DNA from 3 places in the Isoptericola sp. GX10416 genome. Region 1 is predicted to be linked to each of the others. Evidence: riboswitches for the same ligand, from Rfam matches in the RefSeq annotation. Region 1 holds a riboswitch; each other region holds the start of a gene.
The links. Region 1 has a riboswitch for cyclic di-AMP ahead of ACWAT2_RS19000 (M15 family metallopeptidase). Riboswitches for the same ligand answer to the same signal wherever they lie in the genome.

Region 1 (4,270 bases):
AGGCGACGGGCTGGAAGGTCCACGAGGTCTCCGACGACCACGCCCGGCTGCGCGCCCCCCAGGACGTCGGCCCCTACCTGGAGCTGGTCCGCACGCCCGCGGAGACCGCCTGGACCCGCGTGCACCTGGACCTGCTGCCGTACCCCGGCGACTCCCAGGCCGCCGAGGTGGAGCGGCTGCGGTCGCTGGGCGCCACGGACGCCGACGTCGGCCAGGGCGACGTGCCCTGGGTCTGCCTCGCGGACATCGAGGGCAACGACTTCTGCGTCCTGGGGCGGGGCTGAGGCGACCCCGGCCCGTCGACGCCCGGTCTCAGAGCACCCGTGCGAGCGCGTCGAGAGCCGCCGTCGGGTCCGGGCCGACGGGGATCATGACCACGCAGGACGCCCCGGCGTCCCACCGGGCCGCGACACCGCCCTGCACCTGCGCGGGCGTCCCGGCCAGCGCGAGGTCGTCGAGCCACTCGTCCGGCAGGTCCCGGACGAACTCTGCCCGCGAACCCGCTCGGCGGCGCAGCGCCCGGAACTCCTCGGCGAACGGCAGCGGCGCGACGTGCGGGTCCCAGTCGGGCTCCCCGATCCACTCCAGCCCGGGACGTGCCGTGTCCCGCGCACGCGCCGCGTCGTCGTCGACCGCCGCGACGTCGTAGGTGACGACCCGGTGCGGGCCCGCGGCGGCGACGTGGCCGAGCGCGGCCCGGACGTACGCGGGGGCGCACGGCTCCGCGAGGACGGTGCCGTCCGCCTGCCGCCCGGCCAGCGCGAGGGACCGCGGCCCCCGCACGCCCGCCAGCACGCGGGGGGTCGTCGTGGGGACGACGGCGGGTTCCAGCCGCACGCCGTCCAGCGCGACGTAGCGAGCGGTCCCGTCGAGCTCGACGACGTCACCCCGCACCAGCGCGCGGACAGCGCGCAGGTGCTCCTCGAGCAGCGTGAGCGGGCTGCTGGGCCACGCCCCCGCGGACCGCATCCAGCCCGGCATGCCGTGCCCCAGGCCGACGTCGACCCGGCCCGGGAAGAGCTGGCCCAGGGTGGCGACCTCCATCGCCGTGAACGCCGGGTTCCGCGCTGCGGCGGGCAGGACGCCGACCCCCACCCGGATCCGCTCGGTCGCCGCGAGGACCGCCGCCGCCTGCGCCGTGCCCCCGCGGAACCCGAGGTCCTCGACCACCCAGAGCTCGTCGAAGCCGTGCGCGTCGGCACGCCGGGCGAAGTCGAGGACGTCCCCGGCCGGCAGGTCCCGGGGCAGCATCACCCCGACCGCACGTTCCGTCGTCGTCTCGGAGGGTGCCACGTGGTCTCCTTCGTCGTCGGGCTCACCCGCGATCATGCCAGCGCCGGACATGCTGTTACGCGTTCGTGACAATCGGTGCCTCCGCGCGGTACGTTTCTGCATGCCTCGCCACGCCGCGAGGCACGTCGCACGGGCGCCGAGCCCTGTCACCGTGCGTCGTCGACCGAAACAGACACGGGGCGGGGGAACCAACGACGGGCGCCACGGCGTCCTTGGGGTGAAGCCGACCGCGCAGCGCGCGGCGGCCGGGTCAGTCTCCGACCCGAATCCGACAGCTAACCCCGAAGGCGCCAGGAGATGACGATGACCCGCTCCACCCGCGCACGCCGTGGCCGGCACTTCGCCGAGCCCCAGCCCCGCGCCTCCCGCGCTTCACGCACGACCCCGCGACCGGCGGCACGACTGGCACCACGTCCCGGGAAGGTCGGCGCCGGGTTCGCCCTCGCGCTCGCCACGGCGTCCGCCGTCGTCGCCCCGGCCGTCCTGCCGGAGGAGGCCAACGCCGAGGGGACCGGGACCACGACCCTCGATCCCGCGGCCCTCGCCGCCGCCGAACGGGCGGTCGCCGAGCGCTCCGACCGGTCGGCCTCCAGGTCCGGCACGGCCGCCCGGTCCGGCGTCGCGATCGTCGTCGACCGGGAGGCCAAGGTGTCCCGGGACGGCGACCGCGTCGACCGGGACTCGATCGAGATCGTGCCGGCCGACCCCGCCCCGGCCGCGCCGGACGAGCAGGTCCCGCCGCCGGGCTGCGACCCGAGCATCGACCCGCAGGGCAGCAACGGCCGCCTCTCCACGGCCGACCTCTGCGCGCCGTGGGCCGGCGCCGTGCTCCTGCGCGCCGACGCCGCGACCGCTCTCGCCGCGCTGAACGACGCGTACACCGAGCAGTTCGGCGAGCAGATGTGCATCACCGACGGCTACCGCAGCTACGACCAGCAGGTGGTGCTCAAGGGGCAGAAGCCCGGCCTCGCGGCCACCCCGGGCACCTCCAACCACGGCTGGGGCCTCGCGGTCGACATCTGCCCGGAGTCGTACGCCGGCGACCGCTGGGCCTGGCTCGCCGAGCACGGCCCCGCGGCGGGGTGGACCAACCCGGCCTGGGCACGCCAGGGCGGTGCGGGACCCTACGAGCCGTGGCACTGGGAGTTCTCCCCCGCCGCGTGACGGGTCGCGTCACTCCACGGTGACGGACTTCGCGAGGTTGCGCGGCCGGTCGACGTCCTCGCCCAGCGCCACGGCCGCGTGGTAGCCGAGCAGCTGGGTGGGGATGGTCAGCAGGATCGGGTCGAGCTCGACCTCGTTGCGCGGCACCTCGATGCGCGCCGTCGCCGCGTTCCCGAGCTCGACGCCCGGGTGCGTGATCGCGACGACAGCGCCGCCACGCGCCCGGATCTCCTGGGCCGCGGTGATGTTCCGCTCGACGAGGTCGTCGTCCGGGATGATCGCGACCGAGGGCAGCTCCGGGCTGATGAGAGCGAGGGGGCCGTGCTTGAGCTCGCTCGTCGGGTACGCCTCGGCGTGCCGGTAGGTGATCTCCTTGAACTTCTGGGCGCCCTCGCGCGCCACCGGGTAGCCCCGGACGCGACCGACGAAGAACAGGCTCGGCGCCGTCGAGAGCTCCTTGGCCGCGGCGGCGAGCGACTCCTCGCCGGCGAGGATCTCGGCGATCTGGCCGGGGATCGCCCGCAGCCCGGCGATGATGCGCCGGCCGTCGGCGAACGACAGGTCGTGCACGCGCCCGAGGGTGAGCGCCAGCAGCGCGAACCCGATCGACATGTGCGTCAGCGCCTTGGTGGAGGCCACCGCGACCTCGGGTCCGGCGTGCAGGTAGATGCCGCCGTCGACCTCCCGCGCGATGGACGAGCCCACGGCGTTGACGAGGCCGACGACGGTGCCGCCCTTGCGCTGCACCTCGCGGACGGCGAAGAGCGTGTCGGCCGTCTCGCCGGACTGGCTCACCACCACGTAGAGCGTGCTCGGCTCGATGATGGGGTTGCGGTAGCGGAACTCGCTGGCGGGCTCCGCGTCGGCGGGGATGCGCGCCAGGTCCTCGATCATCGAGGCCCCGAGCTGGCCGACGTAGTAGGCGGACCCGCAGCCCAGCACCTTGACGCGCTCGAAGCGGCGCAGGTCCCGCGGCTCGAGGTTGAGGCCGGCGAGCTTGGCGGTGCCGAAGCGGTCGTCGAGGCGCCCGGTGAGCATCCGCTCCACCGACTCCGGCTGCTCGTGGATCTCCTTGTGCATGAAGTGGTCGTGCCCACCGAGCTCCAGCTCCTCCACGGTGAGGTCGATCGTGACGGCGGCACGCGCCGTCCGCTCCTCGCCGGCGGTGAAGCTGTGGAAGCCGTCCGCGGTGACGGTGGCGAAGTCGCCGTCGTCCAGCAGCACGACCTGGCTGGTGTGCCGCACGATCGCCGCCGGGTCCGATGCGACGAACATCTCGCCGTCGCCCACGCCGAGCAGCAGCGGCGAGCCGTTGCGCGCCACCACGACGCGCTCGGGCGTCTGGACGTCGAGCACGGCGAGGGCGTAGGTGCCCACGATCTGCCCGACGGCGCCACGCACCGCGTCCTCGAGGCTCAGGCCGGTCGCGAGCTCGCGCGCCACCAGGTGGGCGACCACCTCGGTGTCGGTGTCGGAGGTGAGCTCGACGCCGTCGTCGGCCAGGCGGCTGCGCAGCGTCGCGAAGTTGTCGATGATCCCGTTGTGGACCACGTGGACGCGGCCGTCGAACGACGTGTGCGGGTGGGCGTTGCGCTCGCTGGGCTCGCCGTGGGTGGCCCAGCGGGTATGGCCGATGCCGGTGGTGCCGGCGAGGCGCGCGGGCAGCGCGGCCTCGAGGTCCCGCACGCGGCCCTGCGCGCGGACGACGCGGGACGGGTTGGCCTTCGAGCGCGGGTTGAGGACGGCGATGCCGGCCGAGTCGTAGCCGCGGTACTCCAGGCGCGTCAGCCCTTCGACGAGGACGGGCGCTGCC
Region 2 (4,270 bases), on a different contig from region 1:
CCCGTCCAGCACGTGGCGCTTGATCGTGAGGCCCGGATGCTCCGCCTGGATCTGGTCGACGATCACGTCCAGCCCCGCCTCCACGTCCGCGAGCACCTGCTCGTGATCGATCTGGGACGGCAGCCAGGCGAGCACCCCGGCGCCCGACCCGAGCGGCACGCCGGCGACTGCGACCAGCTCGGCATCCCACGACTTCGCCTGGTCGACGGCGTACCGCAGTGCGACCTCGGACGTCGGCGAACCGTCGACGCCGACGACGATCCGGCTGACCTCGTGGACGGTGTCACCGTCGCGGCGCCGCGGGTCGTCGGCACCCTCACGGTGCGGGACCACGACCGTCGGGCAGTGCGCGTGCGCCGGCAGCGCCGACGACACGGTGCCGAGCAGACGCTCCGTGAAACCGCCACGGCCGCGGGTGCCCACCACGGCGAGCGAGTGCTCGGACGACATCTCGACGAGCACACCCGCCGCGTCCCCCGTGGCGACCGTGCCCTGCACCGGGACGCCGAGCGGTGCGACCCGCGCCTCGGCCTCCGCGAGCACTGCCTTGGCACCTTCGGCGATCGCCGTGTCGTCGAGTGCCGCGTATCCGCCGTCGAGCGACGCCGCCGTGAAGGAGGGCAGCGAGTAGCTGCACACGATGTGCAGCCCCCATCCGACCCGCTGGGCGTACGCCGCGGCCCAGTCCAGGGCGTGCAGGCTCGCGGTCGAGCCGTCGACTCCCACTAGGACGACCTCTGGACGTGTCATGTCGCGCCTCCCGTCATGTCCGGACCTCACCGTCCGGAGCCACCTTGCTTCAAGGGTAACGAAAGACGCCCGCAAGGTGTAGCAAAGAGGACGCACGACGCCCCGACGTCCACGGGGAACGTCGGGGCGTCGAGGGTCCTGCTCGGCAGCAGCCTCAGCCGGTGACTCGCAGGAACACCGGGCTGGACTGCCACAGGCTGCTCTGGCGGACCGTCCATCCGCCCGGGCGCGTGGCCTCGATCTGCTGGCCGTTGCCGATGTAGATCGAGATGTGACCGGGCGACCAGATGAGGTCACCGGGCTGCGCCTCGGCGCGCGACACCACGGTGGTGGCGGACGAGCTACGGATCTGGCTGGACGAACGCGGCAGCGACGTCACGCCGACCTGGGCGTAGGCGTAGGTCACCAGGCCCGAGCAGTCGAACCCGGACGGCGAGGCGCCACCGACCACGTACTTGGTGCCGATGTACCGGGCGGCGATCGAGGCGACCTGCGAGCCGCGCGAGCCGTCCGCGGCGGGGGCCGCTGCGGACTCAGTGCTCGCAGCCGAGGTGTCGGCGCTCGTCGTGCTGGTGTCGACGGCGGTGCGCTCGGACGAGCGGGACGGCGCGACCTCGCGGACGGGCTCCGGCTCCGGCTCGGGTGCCGCCTTGATCTCGGCCGCCTTGGCGACCTTGGGCGTGATCTTCTCGACGGAGACCTTGGCCTCGGCGTCCACGGTGACGACGGGGGCCGCCTCGAGGGCCGTGCGAGCCTGGTCGGTCAGCGCGCCGAGGTCAACGGTGCTGAGCTTGTTGGCCGCGTCGTTGTCGACCGGGGCGGCCTGTGCTGCGGTGGCGCCACCGATGGTCGAGACGAGCAGGCCACCAGCGGTGGCCACGACGGCGGCCCGACGGCCGGCAGCCGCGGACGGCGCAGCCAGCATCGGACGGCGTGCGGCACGGTGCTTGCCGCGCGTCCTGGATGGTGCGTTCACGTGTTCCCTCTCCTGTCGCCTACGAGGTCAGCTGTCGGGTTCGGGTGGGAGAAATCACCCGGCCGCACGGTACTTGCGCACTGTGCGGCTTCACCCCAAGGACACCGTCTCCGATGCCCGGAAGTGGGTCCCCCGCTCCTGCCGGCGGTCTTGGTTCCCTGACCGGTGGCAGGACTCGGCGTCCGATCAGGATCCGGAAGAGTGCTCTACCGGACGTGGAAACGGTAGCGGATCCGAGCGGACATGTCACGTTTAGGTCACGGTGATGTGCGACGCAGGCCGCAGCGCACCTCCGGAACCCCTTGGACGCCCCGCAGACGCCCGCGCTCACGCTCCCCGGACACGTCCCCGCACGAGCGACGACGGGCGCCCTGCGCCCCCTGGAGCCCCGGACGCGACAAGACCCCACCGCGCAGATGCGCGATGGGGTCTCGGTCGGCGTGGCGGGAGTGTCAGCCCACGCGGATGAACGTGGGGTTCGACTGCCAGATGTTGCGGAACTGGATCGTCTTGCCCGGACGGGGGGCATCGATCTGGGTGTTGCCGCCGGCGTAGATGCCGATGTGGCCCGGGGTCCAGATGAGGTCACCCGGCTGAGCGTTCGCGCGCGACACGACCGTGCCTGCGTAGCGCTGCTCCGAGGAGGAGCGGGACAGCGTGATACCGGCCTGCGCATAGACGTACGAGGTGAAGCCGGAGCAGTCGAAGCCGGACGGCGTCGTGCCGCCGGAGACGTATGGGACACCCACGTAGCGCGAAGCGATCGAGATGATGTTCGACCCGTTGGCCGAGGCCGGCGCGTCTGCCGTCGAGGAGGACGACGACGACTCGGTGCTGCTGCTCGACTCGACGGCGGTGCGCTCGCCCGAGCGGGACGGCGCGACCTCGCGGACGGGCTCCGGCTCCGGCTCGGGTGCCGCCTTGATCTCGGCCGCCTTGGCGACCTTGGGCGTGATCTTCTCGACGGAGACCTTGGCGTCGGCGTCCACGGTGACCACAGGGGCCGCCTCGAGGGCCGTCCGAGCCTGGTCGGTCAGCGCGCCGAGGTCGACGGTGCTGAGCTTGTTCGCCGCGTCGTTGTCGACCGGAGCGGCCTGCGCCGCGGTGGCGCCGCCGATGGTCGAGACGAGCAGGCCGCCGGCGGTGGCGACGACGGCGGCCCGACGGCCGGCAGCCGCGGACGGTGCAGCCAGCACGGGACGGCGTGCGGCACGGTGCTTGCCACGCGTGGTGCGAGCAGTCACGTTCAACCTCTCCTTGTCGCCTACGAGGTCAGCTGTCGGGTTCGGGTGGGAGAAAACACCCGGCCACCGAGAACTCGCGCTCTCGACGACTTCACCCCAAGGACACCGTCTCCGGTGCCCGAAAGTGGGTCCCCCGCTCCTGCCAGCGGTCATCCGTGGAAACCAGGACGGCGGCAGGGTTAGGCGTCCGTCCCGGTACTCGCCGGAGGAATCTCCCGCGAGCGTGTCCGACCGTACCCGACCCGGCTGGCGATGTCACGTTCCGATCACGGGCACGCCGGGCGCCCCCGCAGGAGGCTCCCGAAGCGTTCAGCGCGCCGCGACGAACAGGTGCTTGGCGAGGTCCTCGGGCAGCTCGAGGCCCTCGTCGGCGCCCGAGGCCTGCACGGCGTAGTAGTCGCCGATCGCTCTCGCCTGGACGCGCGTGCCAGGCAGCAGCCCGACCTTCGCCAGCCGTGCGAGGAACTCGTCGTCGACCTGGACGGGCTCGGCGATGCGCTGCAGCACGACCGTCACCTCGTCGGAGCCGCCCCGCAGGAAGGTCGGCAGCGACTGCACGCCGTCGAGGAACGGCACGTCCTCGTACTGCTCGCCCAGCTCGGACAGTCCCGGGATCGGGTTGCCGTAGGGGTCGTGGTGCGGGTGGTCGAGGAGTGTGACGAGGCGCCGTTCGACGAGGTCGCTCATGACGTGCTCCCAGCGGCACGCCTCGTTGTGGACGTGCTCCCAGTCCAGCTTGATGACGTCGGTGAGGAGCCGCTCCGCCAGCCGGTGCTTGCGCATGACGCGGGTCGCCTTCGACCTGCCGTCGTCCGTGAGCTCGAGGTGGCGGTCGCCCGTGACGATCACCAGGCCGTCCCGCTCCATCCGCGCGATCGTCTGCGAGACCGTGGGCCCCGAGTGACCGAGGCGCTCCGCGATCCGTGCACGGAGCGGCGTGATGCCCTCCTCACCGAGCTCGTAGATCGTCTTGAGGTACATCTCGGTGGTGTCGATCAGGTCGGTCACGTCCACTCCCGTCTTGAGGCCCGGGCCTAGTCTATTCGCACACGTCACCGTTCGAACGTCCTCGCACGTGCGAACGGACACACCACGAGCCACGGAGCCCTCATGACCCTGCAGATCCCCTCGTCGCTGCTGCCGTCGGACGGCCGGTTCGGCTCCGGTCCGTCGAAGGTTCGCACGGCTCAGGTCATGGCTCTGGGTGCGGCCGGGGACCCGGCCCGGCCCGTGCTCGGCACCTCGCACCGGCAGCCTGCCGTGAAGGACCTGGTCCGCCGGGTGCGCGCGGGCCTCGCGG
Region 3 (4,270 bases), on a different contig from region 1:
GCTCGTCGAGCGGGCCCGCGGTGATGACGCGGCCCTGGCCGACCACGACGACGTCGTCGGCCACCTGGGTGACCTCGGCGAGGACGTGGCTGGCGAGCAGGACGGCGCCACCGCCGTCGGCGAAGGACCTCAGCATCTCGCGCAGCCAGCGCATACCTGCCGGGTCGAGGCCGTTGGCGGGCTCGTCGAGGACGAGGATCCCGGGATCGCCGAGGAGTGCCGCGGCGAGGCCCAGACGTTGCCGCATGCCCAGCGAGTAGGTGCGGACGCGGCGGTCGGCGGCGGGCGTCATCCCGACGATCTCCAGGACGTCGTCGACCCGGCGGGCCGGCATCCCGCCGGCCAGGGCGAGGATGCGCAGGTGGTCGCGGCCGGTGCGTCCGGGGTGCAGACCCCCGGCGTCGAGGAGCGCGCCGACGGTCCGCGCGGGGTCGTCGAGGTCGCTGTGACGGCGGCCCTGGACGAGGGCCTCGCCGGCGGTGGGCGCGGCGAGGCCGAGCAGGACGTGCAGCGTCGTGGTCTTGCCCGCGCCGTTCGGGCCGAGCAGCCCGACGACGCGTCCGCTCTCGACCGTGAGGTCGACGCCCTGCACGGCGTCGAACGTTCCGTACGACTTGCGCAGGCCGGTGATCTGTATGGCGGGCACGTGTTCCCCTCTCGTGTGTCCGCGCCGGTGCGGTGCGGTGCCTCCAGACTGGCCGGGGCGACGCCGTCGTCGCTTCTGGCGGGAGGGGGAACGTGGGCTACGACTTTTGGTGGAGGCCTCGCGGCAGAACAGGCTGGGCCCGCACTCCGGGGGAGTGCGGGCCCAGCCTGACGTGCCGTCCGGACGGTTCAGATGCGGATGAACGTCGGGTTGTTCTGCCACATCTTGCGCTTCACGACGCCGACGCCGGGACGCGCCGACTCGATGATCCTGCCGTTGCCGGCGTAGATGGAGACGTGACCCGGGGTGTAGACGATGTCGCCGGGGCGGGCCTTGGACCGCGAGACCGTCTTGCCGGCCCGCTTCTGTGCGGACGTCGTGCGCGGCAGCTTCTTGCCGACCGCCTTCTTGTACACGTACGAGGTGAAGCCCGAGCAGTCGAACCCGGACGACGGGCTGGTGCCGCCGTAGGAGTAGCGGTGGCCGACGTAGCGGTTGGCCACCTTGACGACCTTGGCGCCGCGGCTCTGCTTCGCCTTGAGCGTGATGGTGCGGTGCTTCTTGACCTTGGCCAGCCCGGTCGACCTGGCGGGCACCACGGTCAGGCGGATCCGGTTCTTGCCCACGTCGTAGCGCTTCAGGAGCGGCTTCATGCGCACGATGCCGTTCTTGTTCAGCTTCTTGACGTTGACCTTCTTGCCGTCGACGAAGAGCCGGACGCGGCCCTTCACGGCGTCGCCGCCCTTCGTGACCTGCACGGTGAACTTGGGGCGGGTCTTGCCCTTGCCCTGCTTGGCGGTCTTGCGCGAGACCGACGCCTTGACGACGGGCTTCGACTTCTTGGCCGTGATGACGCCGTGGCCGGCGGTCGGCAGGTGTGTCGTCGAGACGGTCGCCGCGGAGGGCGAGGGCGCTGCCGACGATTGCCCGGCTCCGGCGACGACGGTGCCGCCGGCGAGCGCGGCGGACAGGGCGATGGCGACGGTCGAGCGTCGCAGGCGCGGCATGCGCGCGGTGGTGGCGCCCTGCGGGCGCGCAGCACTGTGGTGCATTGACATGGCGACCTCTCCAGCCTGCGAGATGAGCTGTCGGATGAGGCCGAGAAGTGATGGCCCGCCGTCGTGAGACGGCTTAACCCCGAGGGCGGCACGAGTCCGCCCGAAGAACGTGGTTCTCCCGCTGCTGCCGTGGGTTCGGTGATGTCGGGCCGCCGGCAGCACTCGGCTTGCGGCCCGACCGTTCACCCCGGACATGGGGCGACCCGGGCACGCTAGCGGCGAGTTCCTCGCAGATCACAATCAGATAACGATGGGTTGTGGGGCCACTCGGGGAGAAGGTGTGAAGAAATGCGTCGGCGGGCGCATTCCTCCTCGATACGGCAAATCGCTCTATTTCTCGCCACACAGGGACGGATCGACGCCCGATATATCACGAGTGCCCGATGAGAGCGCCACCATCCGAGGGCTGCGGGGCACCGTTCTCGCAGGTCATGCCGAGACCTTCACAACTCAGGGTGAGGGCGCGCCGGACCGGCTCACTCGAGCAGGCTGCCCGTCCGGGGAGCGGGCCAGACGCCGACGCACAGACCTGCTCGGTCGCCCTCGGCCCACGACTCCTCGCTGGGAGTCCACAGCACCCAGGTCAGGTCGGCCACGTCGTCGGAGCCTCTCGCTCCCGCACCGAGCAGCTCCGGGGTGCACCCGCGTGCGGCACGCGCCACCACGACGTCGGTGCCCGGCCACACCTCGTCGGCCGCCGAGTCGTGCCGCCCCACCACCTGCGCCGTGTGCTCGTCCCGGCACGGGACCACCTCGACCGTGTCCACCGACGTCGAGCCCGGGACGTCGGCCACGCACGAGCCCAGCACGAGCTGGACCGCGTGAGCCGAGGTCGGCTCGACGACGTCGGCTGCCACCGGCTCCCACGCGCGGTCGTGCGCCCGGTTCGCCCACCACGAACCCCCCGCGGCCACCGCCACGACCAGCACCACCACGGCCAGCACCGAGAACACCCAGACCCGTGCCCGACGGCGGGCGGCGGCGCGGTCGGCCGGCGTCGGCCCGCCGGGAGCTCCCCAGCGCGCCCCGTACGCGGCCGGGTCCTCGGGCACGACCGGCCGGTGGACCGCCGCGGACCGGCCTGCCGGGGTGCCGCCGTCGGACCCGCGGTGCCCCGGGCCTGGCGTCCCCTCCGGGCCCGGCGTTCCCTCCGGGCCTGGCGTCCCGGCCGGCCCCGGGCCGGGCGAGACGAACAGCGGGTCCTCGGAGCGGTCGGGAACGTCGGTCATGGGAACAACCTAGAGCGTGTCGATCGATCTGCCGGCGCCGCGGTCAACCGGCGAGGTCCAGCACGACCGGGACATGGTCGCTGGCGCCCTTGCCGCGCCGCTCGTCCCGGTCGATCGCCACCGACGTGACGCGGTCGCGCAGCGCCGGCGAGGCGTAGGCGAAGTCGATGCGCATCCCGCGGTTCCGCGGGAACGCGAGCTGCTGGTAGTCCCAGTAGGTGTAGGTGTGCTCGGCCGGCAGGTGCTCGCGGGTGACCTCGGTGTACCCGGCCTCCTCGAACGCCGCGAAGGCCGCCCGTTCCGGGGCGGAGACGTGCGTGTGCCCCTCGAACGCGGTCACGTCCCACACGTCCGTGTCACGAGGGATCACGTTCCAGTCGCCAAGCAGGCCGACCTGCGCCCTCGGGTCGGCCTGCAGCCACGCCGCGGCGTCCGCGCGCAGCCCGTCGAGCCAGGCGAGCTTGTACGCGTAGTGCGGGTCCGTCAGCGCACGCCCGTGCGGCACGTAGAGCGACCAGAGCCGCACGCCGCCACAGGTCGCGCCGATCGCGCGCGCCTCGACCCGCGGCTCCTGGCCCGGCTTGCCGAACGCCGGCTGGTCGGCGAACGACGTCGCGACGTCCTCCAGGCCCACGCGGGAGACCATCGCGACACCGTTCCACTGGTGGTACCCCGTGTGCGCGACCTCGTAGCCGGCCGCCTCGAACGGGGCCACCGGGAGCTGGTCGTCGCGGCACTTCGTCTCCTGCAGCGCGAGCACGTCGATGCTCGAGCGCTCCAGGAACGCCAGCACGCGGTCCAGCCGGGTCCGCAGGGAGTTGACGTTCCACGTGGCGATACGCACGCACGCACCCTAGGGCCATAGAGTGCGTTCATGGGAACCGCGCTCGTCACCGGCGCCACCGCCGGCCTCGGACTGGAGTTCGCCTGGCAGCTCGCCACGGCACGCCACGACCTCGTGCTCGTGGCGCGCACCACCGAGCGCCTCGAGCAGGTGGCCGGGCAGATCCGCGCCGCCGCCGGGGTCCAGGTGGAGGTCCTGCCCGCCGACCTGTCCGACCCGGACGACGTCGCCCGGGTCGCCGAGCGGCTCGCCGTCACCGGGGACGAGCCGGGCGACGAGCGGCGCCCCGTGGGCCTGCTCGTCAACAACGCCGGGTTCACGACCGCGCAACGGTTCGTCGGCGGGGACGTCGGCACGGAGCTGGACGCCGTCGACGTCATGGTGCGCGCCGTCGTCCAGCTCAGCCACGCCGCCGTCGGGCAGATGTCCACCCGCGGGCGTGGCGCCGTCCTCAACGTCGGCTCGGTCGCCGCCCTCACCGCGGGCGGCACGT

Region 2: it holds a riboswitch for cyclic di-AMP, as region 1 does, so the genes downstream of both, ACWAT2_RS12735 (C40 family peptidase) here and ACWAT2_RS19000 (M15 family metallopeptidase) in region 1, are expected to answer to the same signal.
Region 3: it holds a riboswitch for cyclic di-AMP, as region 1 does, so the genes downstream of both, ACWAT2_RS04855 (C40 family peptidase) here and ACWAT2_RS19000 (M15 family metallopeptidase) in region 1, are expected to answer to the same signal.

What each region holds. Positions count from the first base shown of each region.
Region 1 is NZ_JBWPVO010000023.1:13,515-17,784, reverse strand. It holds gene ACWAT2_RS19010 (VOC family protein) at 1-284, shown strand, start outside; gene ACWAT2_RS19005 (LLM class flavin-dependent oxidoreductase) at 313-1,293, opposite strand; cyclic di-AMP (ydaO/yuaA leader) riboswitch at 1,445-1,597, shown strand; gene ACWAT2_RS19000 (M15 family metallopeptidase) at 1,597-2,457, shown strand; gene glmS (glutamine--fructose-6-phosphate transaminase (isomerizing)) at 2,467-4,270, opposite strand, start outside.
Region 2 is NZ_JBWPVO010000008.1:62,656-66,925, reverse strand. It holds gene ACWAT2_RS12740 (universal stress protein) at 1-750, opposite strand, end outside; gene ACWAT2_RS12735 (C40 family peptidase) at 905-1,726, opposite strand; cyclic di-AMP (ydaO/yuaA leader) riboswitch at 1,727-1,917, opposite strand; gene ACWAT2_RS12730 (C40 family peptidase) at 2,179-2,970, opposite strand; cyclic di-AMP (ydaO/yuaA leader) riboswitch at 2,973-3,128, opposite strand; gene ACWAT2_RS12725 (iron-dependent transcriptional repressor DtxR) at 3,280-3,978, opposite strand; gene serC (phosphoserine transaminase) at 4,081-4,270, shown strand, end outside.
Region 3 is NZ_JBWPVO010000002.1:226,536-230,805, forward strand. It holds gene ACWAT2_RS04850 (ABC transporter ATP-binding protein) at 1-646, opposite strand, end outside; gene ACWAT2_RS04855 (C40 family peptidase) at 835-1,704, opposite strand; cyclic di-AMP (ydaO/yuaA leader) riboswitch at 1,706-1,855, opposite strand; gene ACWAT2_RS04860 (septum formation family protein) at 2,181-2,933, opposite strand; gene ACWAT2_RS04865 (exodeoxyribonuclease III) at 2,977-3,777, opposite strand; gene ACWAT2_RS04870 (SDR family NAD(P)-dependent oxidoreductase) at 3,808-4,270, shown strand, end outside.